3 regions of the Anabaena sp. FACHB-595 genome follow, and region 1 is predicted to be linked to each of the others. Evidence: riboswitches for the same ligand, from Rfam matches in the RefSeq annotation. Region 1 holds a riboswitch; each other region holds the start of a gene.

Evidence for each region. A riboswitch is a leader RNA that binds a small molecule or an ion and turns the genes downstream of it on or off. The one in region 1 is predicted to bind cobalamin.
Region 2: linked by a shared signal. The riboswitch ahead of cobG (precorrin-3B synthase) and the one ahead of ACN222_RS20140 (DUF1636 family protein) in region 1 are both predicted to bind cobalamin.
Region 3: linked by a shared signal. The riboswitch ahead of ACN222_RS08835 (DUF1636 domain-containing protein) and the one ahead of ACN222_RS20140 (DUF1636 family protein) in region 1 are both predicted to bind cobalamin.

Annotation. Positions count from the first base shown of each region.
Region 1 is NZ_CP183473.1:4,847,875-4,851,158, forward strand. Features, by position in the region: gene ACN222_RS20135 (TonB-dependent receptor domain-containing protein) at 1-475, opposite strand, end outside; cobalamin riboswitch at 1,404-1,547, shown strand; gene ACN222_RS20140 (DUF1636 family protein) at 1,951-2,361, shown strand; gene ACN222_RS20145 (TonB-dependent receptor plug domain-containing protein) at 2,596-3,284, shown strand, end outside.
Region 2 is NZ_CP183473.1:540,667-543,950, forward strand. Features, by position in the region: partial or broken gene cobG (precorrin-3B synthase) at 1-1,370, opposite strand, end outside; cobalamin riboswitch at 1,348-1,478, opposite strand; gene ACN222_RS02265 (ChaB family protein) at 1,773-2,540, opposite strand; gene ACN222_RS02270 (Dps family protein) at 2,729-3,268, opposite strand.
Region 3 is NZ_CP183473.1:2,137,012-2,140,295, forward strand. Features, by position in the region: gene ACN222_RS08825 (cyanophycin synthetase) at 1-374, shown strand, start outside; gene ACN222_RS08830 (cobalt-precorrin-6A reductase) at 411-1,148, opposite strand; gene ACN222_RS08835 (DUF1636 domain-containing protein) at 1,256-1,648, opposite strand; cobalamin riboswitch at 1,665-1,842, opposite strand; gene ACN222_RS08840 (vWA domain-containing protein) at 1,993-3,284, opposite strand, start outside.

The sequences.
Region 1 (3,284 bases):
CTGAAGATGCGATGGTTACACGTACTGTGTTGTTAGATTCTTGCTGTGTTACCGTCACATAAGAAATACCATCAACTGGTGTGTCTTCCCGAAATTCCTTTCCTTCTGGTAAAGCTAGTACTGCATTGGGGATATCTGCAATAAATATATTGCCTTCTTGAAGAGTTTCTGGTGCAGATATTTCTCCATCTGGAGTTTCCAGAATTATCTCAAAATTATCGTCTGTACGATTGATTCGCACACCAGTAATCTTGATTTTTGGAGGGGTTGGCGCTGACTGTGATAGCCAATCTTTAACACTTGTTGGTGGACGCTCAATATCACTCAGTCGAGGAATATTTGTAATTAATCCAATGTTCTTTGTGTTTACCGGCTTCTCTTGTGCATTTGCTTTCTGAGTTATCAACAAGCAAATCGTACTTGCTATACCTATATAGATACACTGATTTAGTTTCAAGGCTGCCCCACACTCCACAAAAACCACACCACGAGACTGAGAACGCAACTCTTAAGTGTTACATCCATACTTCCAGTGATATTGTTTACTTCATGGAATAGGCTTGTCAAAAGACAATCTGTCAAAGAATATCCTCATCTCTATCTGGGACTATAAACACCTTAGTTTCTGCATATCTGGGGATGAGAGCAATTTCTGATAAAGATGAGAGTTGTTGCTGTAAATTTTTCAGTAATAAGAAAGCTTTGTCATAGAGTGTAGTTTCTCTCTGTTGGCTTCAGAGTAACTGCCGTGCTGCATTTTTTCAATCCCTAGCTTGAATAAGTCGCCTCCTGGGATTTCCGTGTCCGATGGAGACAATGAATATGCAGGTAAAGTAAAAAAACAGCAGACGAGTGTAACAGCAATACCCAACTTGAAGATGAATCGATAAAAGCGACTCATAATAACATCTCACTTGATTAGCAGAGCAAAGTAAGTAGATCAGGCACATACCTTACCTACTATTTCTTAACTAGAGAACAACAATCTTATTGTCGTATTCTGACTTTATTTCCCATCCTTGTCTGCTTTTCCCAGCACATATATATGCTGCAACATCCCCAATTTGATTTGATTTTAAACGACCTGTCAAATGACAGACAGTCAAACTGTCTGGCTTGGATTTGTGCGATGGGTTATCTTCTCCTGCGCGAACGCACATACGGTAAACCCAATCTGCCAAGTATAAACTTTTAGTATTTGGGGATTAGCTTTGATTCTTAGTACGGCTTTGCATAAAATCATGGCTGGTTGAGGGTGGACATTTAAACGTAAAGGCGCGCAAAGGTAAGCGCAGAGAAACTTAAGTTATGCGATCGCCCCAGCTTTTGCTGATTCTGGTACACTGGCAATTACTTTACGTTTTAAGTAGCGGCTGAATTTCAGCATCATTGCTGTGGTAGTATTTTTTCAATATCAACTCGGTTCTGGTGGGGATCAGCCATCAGAGGTAAGGGGGAAAGTCCGGTGTAAATCCGGCGCTGTCCCGCAACTGTAATGGGGCTTATGCCTCAAAGTCAGAATGCCCGCCGAAAGTACAACAAATTCTTATCTGCGAGGTACAGATGAATAACGCAATCAATACTCTCCCCCTTAAAGAGGATCACTATCTCATAGCGTCATATATACGCCACACACTACAAATTTCTATGAGATTGTAGATATTTCCTTACAGATATCAATACTTACACAGAAGGTTATAGATACAAACTGGAAAACACAGTTGTATTTTATCTTTCGCTTTGCATATTTACTTTATCCAAGCTAGAGGTAACTTTACGCCTACCTGCATCAAACGCTTAACAGCGAATGCGCCTAAGCCTCCTCGTTGCCTTAGTTTCTCTTTTAGAGAGAGACGCTACCACGAACCCACAGTGTAAGGGGTACGGGAACGCCTAGCGGTAAATGCGTAAGGCTAATTCATGCTATCAATCAGCAACGCCTGAAAATCAATGAGCAAAAAACAACATACTTTATTTGTCTGCACGACCTGCGCCAGTGTGTGGCAAGATGGCAAGCGAGTTGGCGAAAGTGGTGGACAGCAGCTATTACAACAACTCCAAGCACTTGCACAAACTTGGGAATTGCAACATAAATTCTCCATTCAGGGAGTTGAATGTATGAGTGCTTGCAACCATGCTTGCGTTATTGCCTTTACGGGAGAAGAGAAGTTAACCTATCTTTTCGGCAATTTAGCAGTTGATGATAGCGCATCTGCAATACTGCAATGCGCCACTCAATACTACAATAAAGCATCTGGTTTACTACCTTGGTCAGAACGTCCAGAAGCTTTAAAAAGAGGCATCTTAGCCAAAATTCCACCCCTAAGTAAGTGGGCAAAATTCCATCATAATTGCTGTTAATTTAACACCAGTAGTCCATCCAGTTCGTAGTCAGGACTTTAGTCCTCAAAACTCTCAGCACTCAAGTACTGACTACAAACTTAAAAACTAGCTTGTAAATTACACTATCAGTGTGATAATAATAATCATTATCTAAACATAGCAATTTTCCTACTGGCTGAGAGTTTTTTACCGAAAAAGCTCAAATTTCTACTTGAGAAAAATTTTTAGTTATACAGGTGGCTTCAATTACCAATGCGTACTCAGTTTATTGCCAGATGGGGAACTCAACTTATCGTTTCTAGTTTGACTATCACCGCAGGGATGCTGTGGGAAAATTCCAGCATGATAGCCACAGAAGTTCTACAAATATCCGAGTTTCCGCAAGAGGAAGGTTCAGCCAAAGACTTACAACCAGTTACAGAAGTAATATCTCAAGATACGACAGAAACCGAACCCGACATTCAACTGACAGTCATTGACAAACTCCTCAATGAACCTGTATTTTCCCCTTTTCGCCGCGAGGGAACAGTAAAAGATTCCACCCGTCCGGTGTATGTGATTACTGGCGAAGAAATGGAAGCACAGGGTGCAATAACTGTCAGAGAAGCACTGCGATTTCTTCCTGGTATTTTGGGTGACGGTACAGTTGGGACAGAAGTAAACGCCTTAAGTGGTCAATTTATTCGCGGTTCTAATACCGGACAAGTATTAATCTTATTGGATGGCAGACCAATTAATAATTTAGGTGGTGGTGGTTTCGATTTGTCAGAATTTACCACTAATAATATTGAAAGAGTTGAAGTCTTACCAGGAGGTGGTTCAACACTTTATGGTTCAGATGCAATAGGCGGGGTAATTAATATTGTTACCCGTCGTCCTACAGAGAAAATCACCACAGAAACCAAAGTTAATTTCGGTTCCTATGGACTTAACCAACAAAG
Region 2 (3,284 bases), 2.1 Mb from region 1:
ACTTGATACCCCTCTCCCATTTCATTATTAACACCGAGTAGAGTAATATCACTATTGCCGTGGTGGGCGCAGGATTTATCACAACCGCTAAAGTGGATAGTTACTGGGTGTTCTAGACTGATGTGAGAATCTAGATAATTTGCTAGCGCGAGGGCATGACTTTTAGTATCTGTAGCAGCCGCCGCACAACCTTGAATACCAGAACAAGCTACTAATCCACTCTTGATATTTGCGAGTGAGAAATCTAATCCTAACCCCAAAACTTGACTCTGAACGTCAGTCAGCGATTGTTGAGGAATGTCTGTTAACAACAAGTTCTGCCAAGGTGTCAGCCTGAGAGTTCCATTCCCATATTTGGTAGATAAATCAGCTAAACCCCTGACTTGCCAAGTTTCCAAACGACCAAGGGGTAAAACAAGACCAATGTAATATAAGTTTTGTTGGTGTTGGGGATGAATGCCGATGTGGTGGTATTTACTATTTGACCTCCCCCCCAACCCCTCTTCTACAAGGATAGGGGAGAAATGCCTTGTCTTCTCCCCCTTCCCTCGTAGGGAAGGGGGTAGGGGGGTTAGGTTCTTTCCCCCAAGGGGAATCGTTAAACGTTTTTCAGCTTCTTGAAGATAATTATTTAACCCCAAACTGTTCACTACTTCTCGCAGACGGGGCTTGCGTTTACTGCTAGCGTCAGTATGCAATAAGTAAACATCCGCCAAGGCTGTTAAGACTGGTAAGCATTCCTCTGGTAACAACAAAATTCCGATGTCAACAGGCGGTTTTCCTTTTGCACCGATACTTAAACACAGACGGAAGCAAACTTTGTTCTCTACTAAAGTGGCAGTAAAGGTGATATCGTTGAGGCGATCGCTTACCGAAACTAGTCCCCCACCATCAAAACACACGCTAAACTTTGCCGATAGTCCTGAGAAGACAGAATTTTCAGTAATGTAATTATCCCAGCTTCTAACGAAGGGGCGGGTATCGATTAATTCTTGAGGATCAATACCAGCCGTGGGACTGGTCATAATATTGCGGATTTGGTCTACGCCTGCATTGCTAGAACCCAAACCCAAATCTTGCAAATACTTGAGGACTGTAGAATCTATGCTGGCGCGTATTTCCCGGATTTGGACGTTAGCACGATTTGTCACATCGACATAGCCGCCACCATATTGGTCAGCAATATCTGCGATCGCCTGACATTGTGTACTATTAATAATTCCACCCGGTATTCTGATGCGAGACAAGATCCCATCTTGGGCAGGCGTGGCATAAAACAAGCCAGGACAAGGTGTTAAACCAGACAACAAGACAATCACTCCTTCCCTGTGCGACGCAGAGATTAGACAGCTAACTCTTGGAATTGGCATTCTGACTCGGAAAGTTACAAGAGAAATTCTTGGGACTTTTCATCACAGCTGCGGCACAGCCCCGGAATCGCACCGGAGTTTCCCAACACCAAGTTCTAGTAATCTACCATGAGTTGCCACTCATCATATTGACTGCTTCATATTTTTCATTAACTCGATAGTCTTTGTTAATTAGAATAAATATTAAATAAACAGAAATTAATATACGATTCATACTTAATTTCTAAAATGTACATGGCGGGCAATGCCCAGTAAACACATACTGATATTTTGCAAAAATTAAATCTGATTCCTATAGTTGTATTCAGTACTAATTATAAAAAAGATAACCGATTTATTAAGTAAATCGGTTATCTCAAATTTTAGCTCTTAAACTATTAACAAATGACAACAATATTATTGCTAAACTCCGACTTTAGCCTTTGACCAAACACCGTTTTCATCTTCGTCAAATTTTTGATGAACAGCTTCCCAAGCTGCTTGTTCAGCTGTAAACTCGTCAGTTGTCTCATTTAACACACCGTTATAACGTTCAATAAAGGTGCTTTGAGCTTCTGAGGAAAGGTGAGAACGGACTTCAGGAGATAAATCTTCTGGACTCTTGCAAGGCCCAGGACAAGGACGAGCCAAGGTTTTATCAATTGTGCTGAGTTCTTCTGCACCAGCACTTTCCAAGAGGAGCTGGAATTCGCCGGCGCGATCGCTTGGTACTTCGGTTAATAACAAAAATTCGCCAGCTTGTAGGCGGGTTTGGTAGATTGCAGCTTTCTCCTCTGGCATCCCCAATGTGGTCAGAACGGAAACTAAACCAGCGCCAGCACTACCGGCGATCGCCCCACTAGCTGCCCCCAATAGTAAAGCACTGATGGGGCCTGCTGCCACAATCGGCCCGACGAAGGGAATAAACAGTACGCCTACACCTGTTAACAAACTGAGGAAGGAACCAAACAGGGAACCAAAAATTGCTCCTGTTCGCAAACCACCCAAAATCACATCTCTTTTGGTGATAAAACCTGCAATCCGAGTTTCAGATTGGAAGTTTCTGCCCATGACGGAGATATGGTCTCTGGGTACACCTCTATCTAACAAACGGCGAATTACATCATCAACTTGTTTCTGCTCTTTAAATACGGCAGATATAGTACGTTCTGCTTGATAAACTTCTGGCACTTCTATACTCCCTAATTTTATTTGTACTGCGTGTGTTAGTTGTCAGTTGTTTTTATATCCGGTGTAATACTTTCCCTGTGAGTAGTCTTTCCATGATTTCCCCAGGGAAATTTTTGATTTCTCCATATCTCTGGGCCTTTGTGGTGGAAAAGTCTTTCCTGAATTACAAAGGCACAGAGAAAAAAGCATTACACACCAACAGGTGTTTTAGTTTCTGTTGCTGGTTGTGTACCATTTGGCTCAATTGGTTGCCCTTCAATAAATGAGCGCAACATCCAAGCAATCTCTTCATGTTCTTCCATGAGTCCGGTGAGGAAGTCGGCAGTTCCTTGATCTTGGAACTCATCACCACTGCGGTCTACATGGTCTCTAAGGTTGCGAATCAATTGCTCATGATCCTGCACAAGATTAGCGACCATTCCCGTAGCGCTAGGAACATCTCCAGCGTGTTCTTTGAGGGTGGCAAGTTGCAAAAATCCTTCCATTGAACCTATAGGATAACCACCTAAAGTCCGGACTCGTTCAGCGATCGCATCAATATTCTCTGTCAGTTTTTCGTAGTGTTCTTCCCATAGTTGATGTAGACTGCGGAACTGTGGCCCAACCACATCCCAATGGTATTTTTTTGTTTTCACCAAAAGTAAATAAGAATCTGCTAAATCTTGATTCAACAGATTAATTACTCCTTGACGCTGTTCGTCTGTTAAACCAATGTTTATTCTAGGCATTGCTTTTCATTCTCCG
Region 3 (3,284 bases), 2.7 Mb from region 1:
GGATTAAACGCAAGTTGCAGAAGCAAAGTCTCACTTTAAACAGTATTATTCCCAACGGTAAGGTTGTGTATCTTTTAGATAATGCCAATTTATCTAGTGGTGGTGAAGCCGTGGATGTTACGGACAATATTCATCCTGACTTTCAGAAATTGGCTTTAAATGTCACAAAAGATATGGGATTACGATTAATGGGTTTGGATATAATTACTCAAGATATTACCAGACCAATGGTAGATTATGTGATTATTGAAGTTAATGGTTCTCCTGGCTTGACACATTATGCTTCCATTGGCGATATTCAAACTAAGAGAGTGGAAGACTTATATCTCAAAGTTTTGAAAGCATTGGAAACCGAGTACAACAGCAAAAATTAAGTGGCTGTTATGAACGGAGTGTAGCAGAACTGATGATTACAACTTTTCTAGCAGCCAGGCTACCGCCGCATCTGTGTCTGTCACCTGTTCGCCGCCTGTTACGGCTGGACGATTGACCATGACAACTTGTACGCCTAGTTCTCTTGCTGCAACAATCTTGGCATAGGTGGCATCACCGCCACTATTTTTACTAACTAAAGTATCAATATTATGTTGAATGAGGATGTTTTTTTCTTGGGGTAGGGTAAAGGGGCCGCGATCGCACAATATCACCCCAGGCGGAACTAAAACACCAGCAACCGGAGGGTCAATCATCCGCATGAGAAACCAAATATCTTGTAGATGAGCAAAGGCGGAGAGTTCTTGTCTGCCAACAGTTAAAAATACTCTTTTGGCTTGATTTTTTAAAATAGCGGCGGCGGCGCTTGTAGTGTCAACTTCTATCCAGCGATCGCCTGCTACTTTCACCCAGGGAGGACGGATTAACATCAAACGTGGTATCCCCACCTCATCAGCCGCCAGCGCCGCATTCTCAGAAATTTGTGCAGCAAAAGGGTGGGTAGCGTCAATTAATAAATCAACCTGCATCTGACGCAGATAGTCAGCTAATCCAGGCGCACCACCAAAACCCCCCACACGGACGTTACCAGATGGGAGAGAGGGTTCACGGGTACGACCAGCTAAAGATGCGATCGCCTCAATACCTGGAATAGTTGCAACTTTAGCACTGAGTTCGGCTGCATCTCCAGTTCCACCCAGAATTAACAAGCGCATCGTCAAGTCGCTTCGCTCCAATTCAAAATTCAAAATTAAAGACAATTAGTGGGAGCTTGTTGGCGCAACCTTTATGTAAGGTCTTTTGCATTTTGAATGCAAAAAAGTTAGGTAGGAATCCTGGCGAGAATGCCTTTTTTCAAAGGTTCGGGACGTTCTGACCAAGGTAGTAAACCATCTGCTTTATCGTAGTATTTACCAGCACATTCCAATACCGCAGAGGCATGATCATCTACAGCTAAATCCCCAAATAAATAAGTTAATTTACCTTTCCCTGTAAAGGCTACAACACAAGAACGGTTGCAAGCACTCATACATTCCACTTCTTGGATAGGGAATTTATCGCGTAACTCCCACTCTTGTGCTAGCTGTTGGAGTTGATTTAAAAGTTTTTGACCACCGCTTTCACCTACACGTTTACCATCTTGCCAAACACTAGCGCAGGTTTTACAAACAAATAGTGTGTGTTCTGCCACACCCAAAGAATTATCAGTAGTCATCCGTACCTCGCAGATGTTGAGAATCGTCAATTTCGGCGGGCGTTCTGACTGGGAAAGTTACAAGAGTTTTCTTTCCTTCACAGTTGCGGGACAGCGCCGGACTTACACCGTTCACCTACGAAAGATTGCAGGTATACTTTCCCCGTTACCTCTGGTGACTGCTCCCCACCAGAACCGAATATTTATTTAATGGTAACATCTAGGACTTACGCATGAAAACGAAAAATCAAGGGTTTAGACAAGGGTGTAGGGGTATAGGGGTATAAATTTTTGAAACCCTTACACCCGGTCTCAACAGAAAATCTGGGTGCGTAAGTCTTATGTTTCCAACTCTTACCTTCTATTTAGTTAGTAATATTCGGTTGTAAAAATCGCTTAATCTCACCAGAAGCAATATAAGACTTGCCATCGGGTGCTGTCTTCACTTCCTCAACCACATAAAGCATTCCTTCCTCACGAATGGAACGGGGAAAACGCATATTCCAATCCGGTTCATATCCGTCGGAAACTACTCTAGCGCGTAACTTGCTGCCATCTTTGACGCATTGAATGAGAACACCATGATCTATGGTATCAGTGGTGGGAAGATCAGCCGCAGTAGCTGGGGCTTTGGAGGCTTTACTTGTGCTAGTTGACCTCGATTGTCTAGGAGCAACAAAAATATCTGTTTCGCCAGGTTTGGCAAAACGGCTGACTTTGCCAACTACACGGTAGAAAGAGCCATTGCTTGACAATTCTAGCCCTTCAACAATATACCGCGCTCCTTCAGCACGAATAGAACGGGGAAATTGAACATTTTTAGTTTGGTCGTAACCATCAGATATAACTTTAATCCGTAGTTTACCGCCTTCGCGGACGCAAGAAAGTTCCACACCAGTACCGATTTCATTGACAACCGGCATTGCGTATACTTCATCGCCAGCAGTGACACCGCGCCCCGCCAAATCACCGCGATTGCGCGTCATTGTCTGATAACTTTGATCCCGCAGTTCTTTACGTCCGGCGTTACCTAGAGCTTGTTGTGCGATTCGACCTGCGAAATACTCCAGCTGATCAATCTCTTCCGCAATTTCAAAATTCTCATTTAAGCCTTGGTCTCGGAGATACTGCACCAAATCACGGAGGGTTTTTTCCGCAGCTTGATGCTGACCATGTTCTGCTAATTCGAGGGCTGTTTCTTTAGCTTTAGCGATCGTCAGGCGGCTGAGGTCAAGGATAATATGACTGGAAGAGGCTAACGCTGATTCCTCAACTGTCCCAACTTTGGTTATAACATCTGTTGTCCCGGAAACACTTTGAATAATGTCATTCTGCACTACATCAGCACTGTAATGCAGCCTCATCAATGGTAATTCACCTACTTGAGCAGAGGATATCATCAAACTCAAACCCAGAAGTTTGTCTTCTCCCTCGTAAAGCTCCCCCAAGGTAATTACAGGTTGACCAGCTTCATTTTGGCTAACTTTAGCAAGACTTAAAGTATCAACCAGAGTGATACCATCAGCTAACTCTAGTGTTACTTTCAAGTTTTGACCTACTACAGATCTAAGACTATCTAGTTCAATGCTAAAAACTTCTGCTGCTTCATCAATGCTTTGAATGAAGTAGAAGTTGCCATTAGCAGCTCTCGCCATCC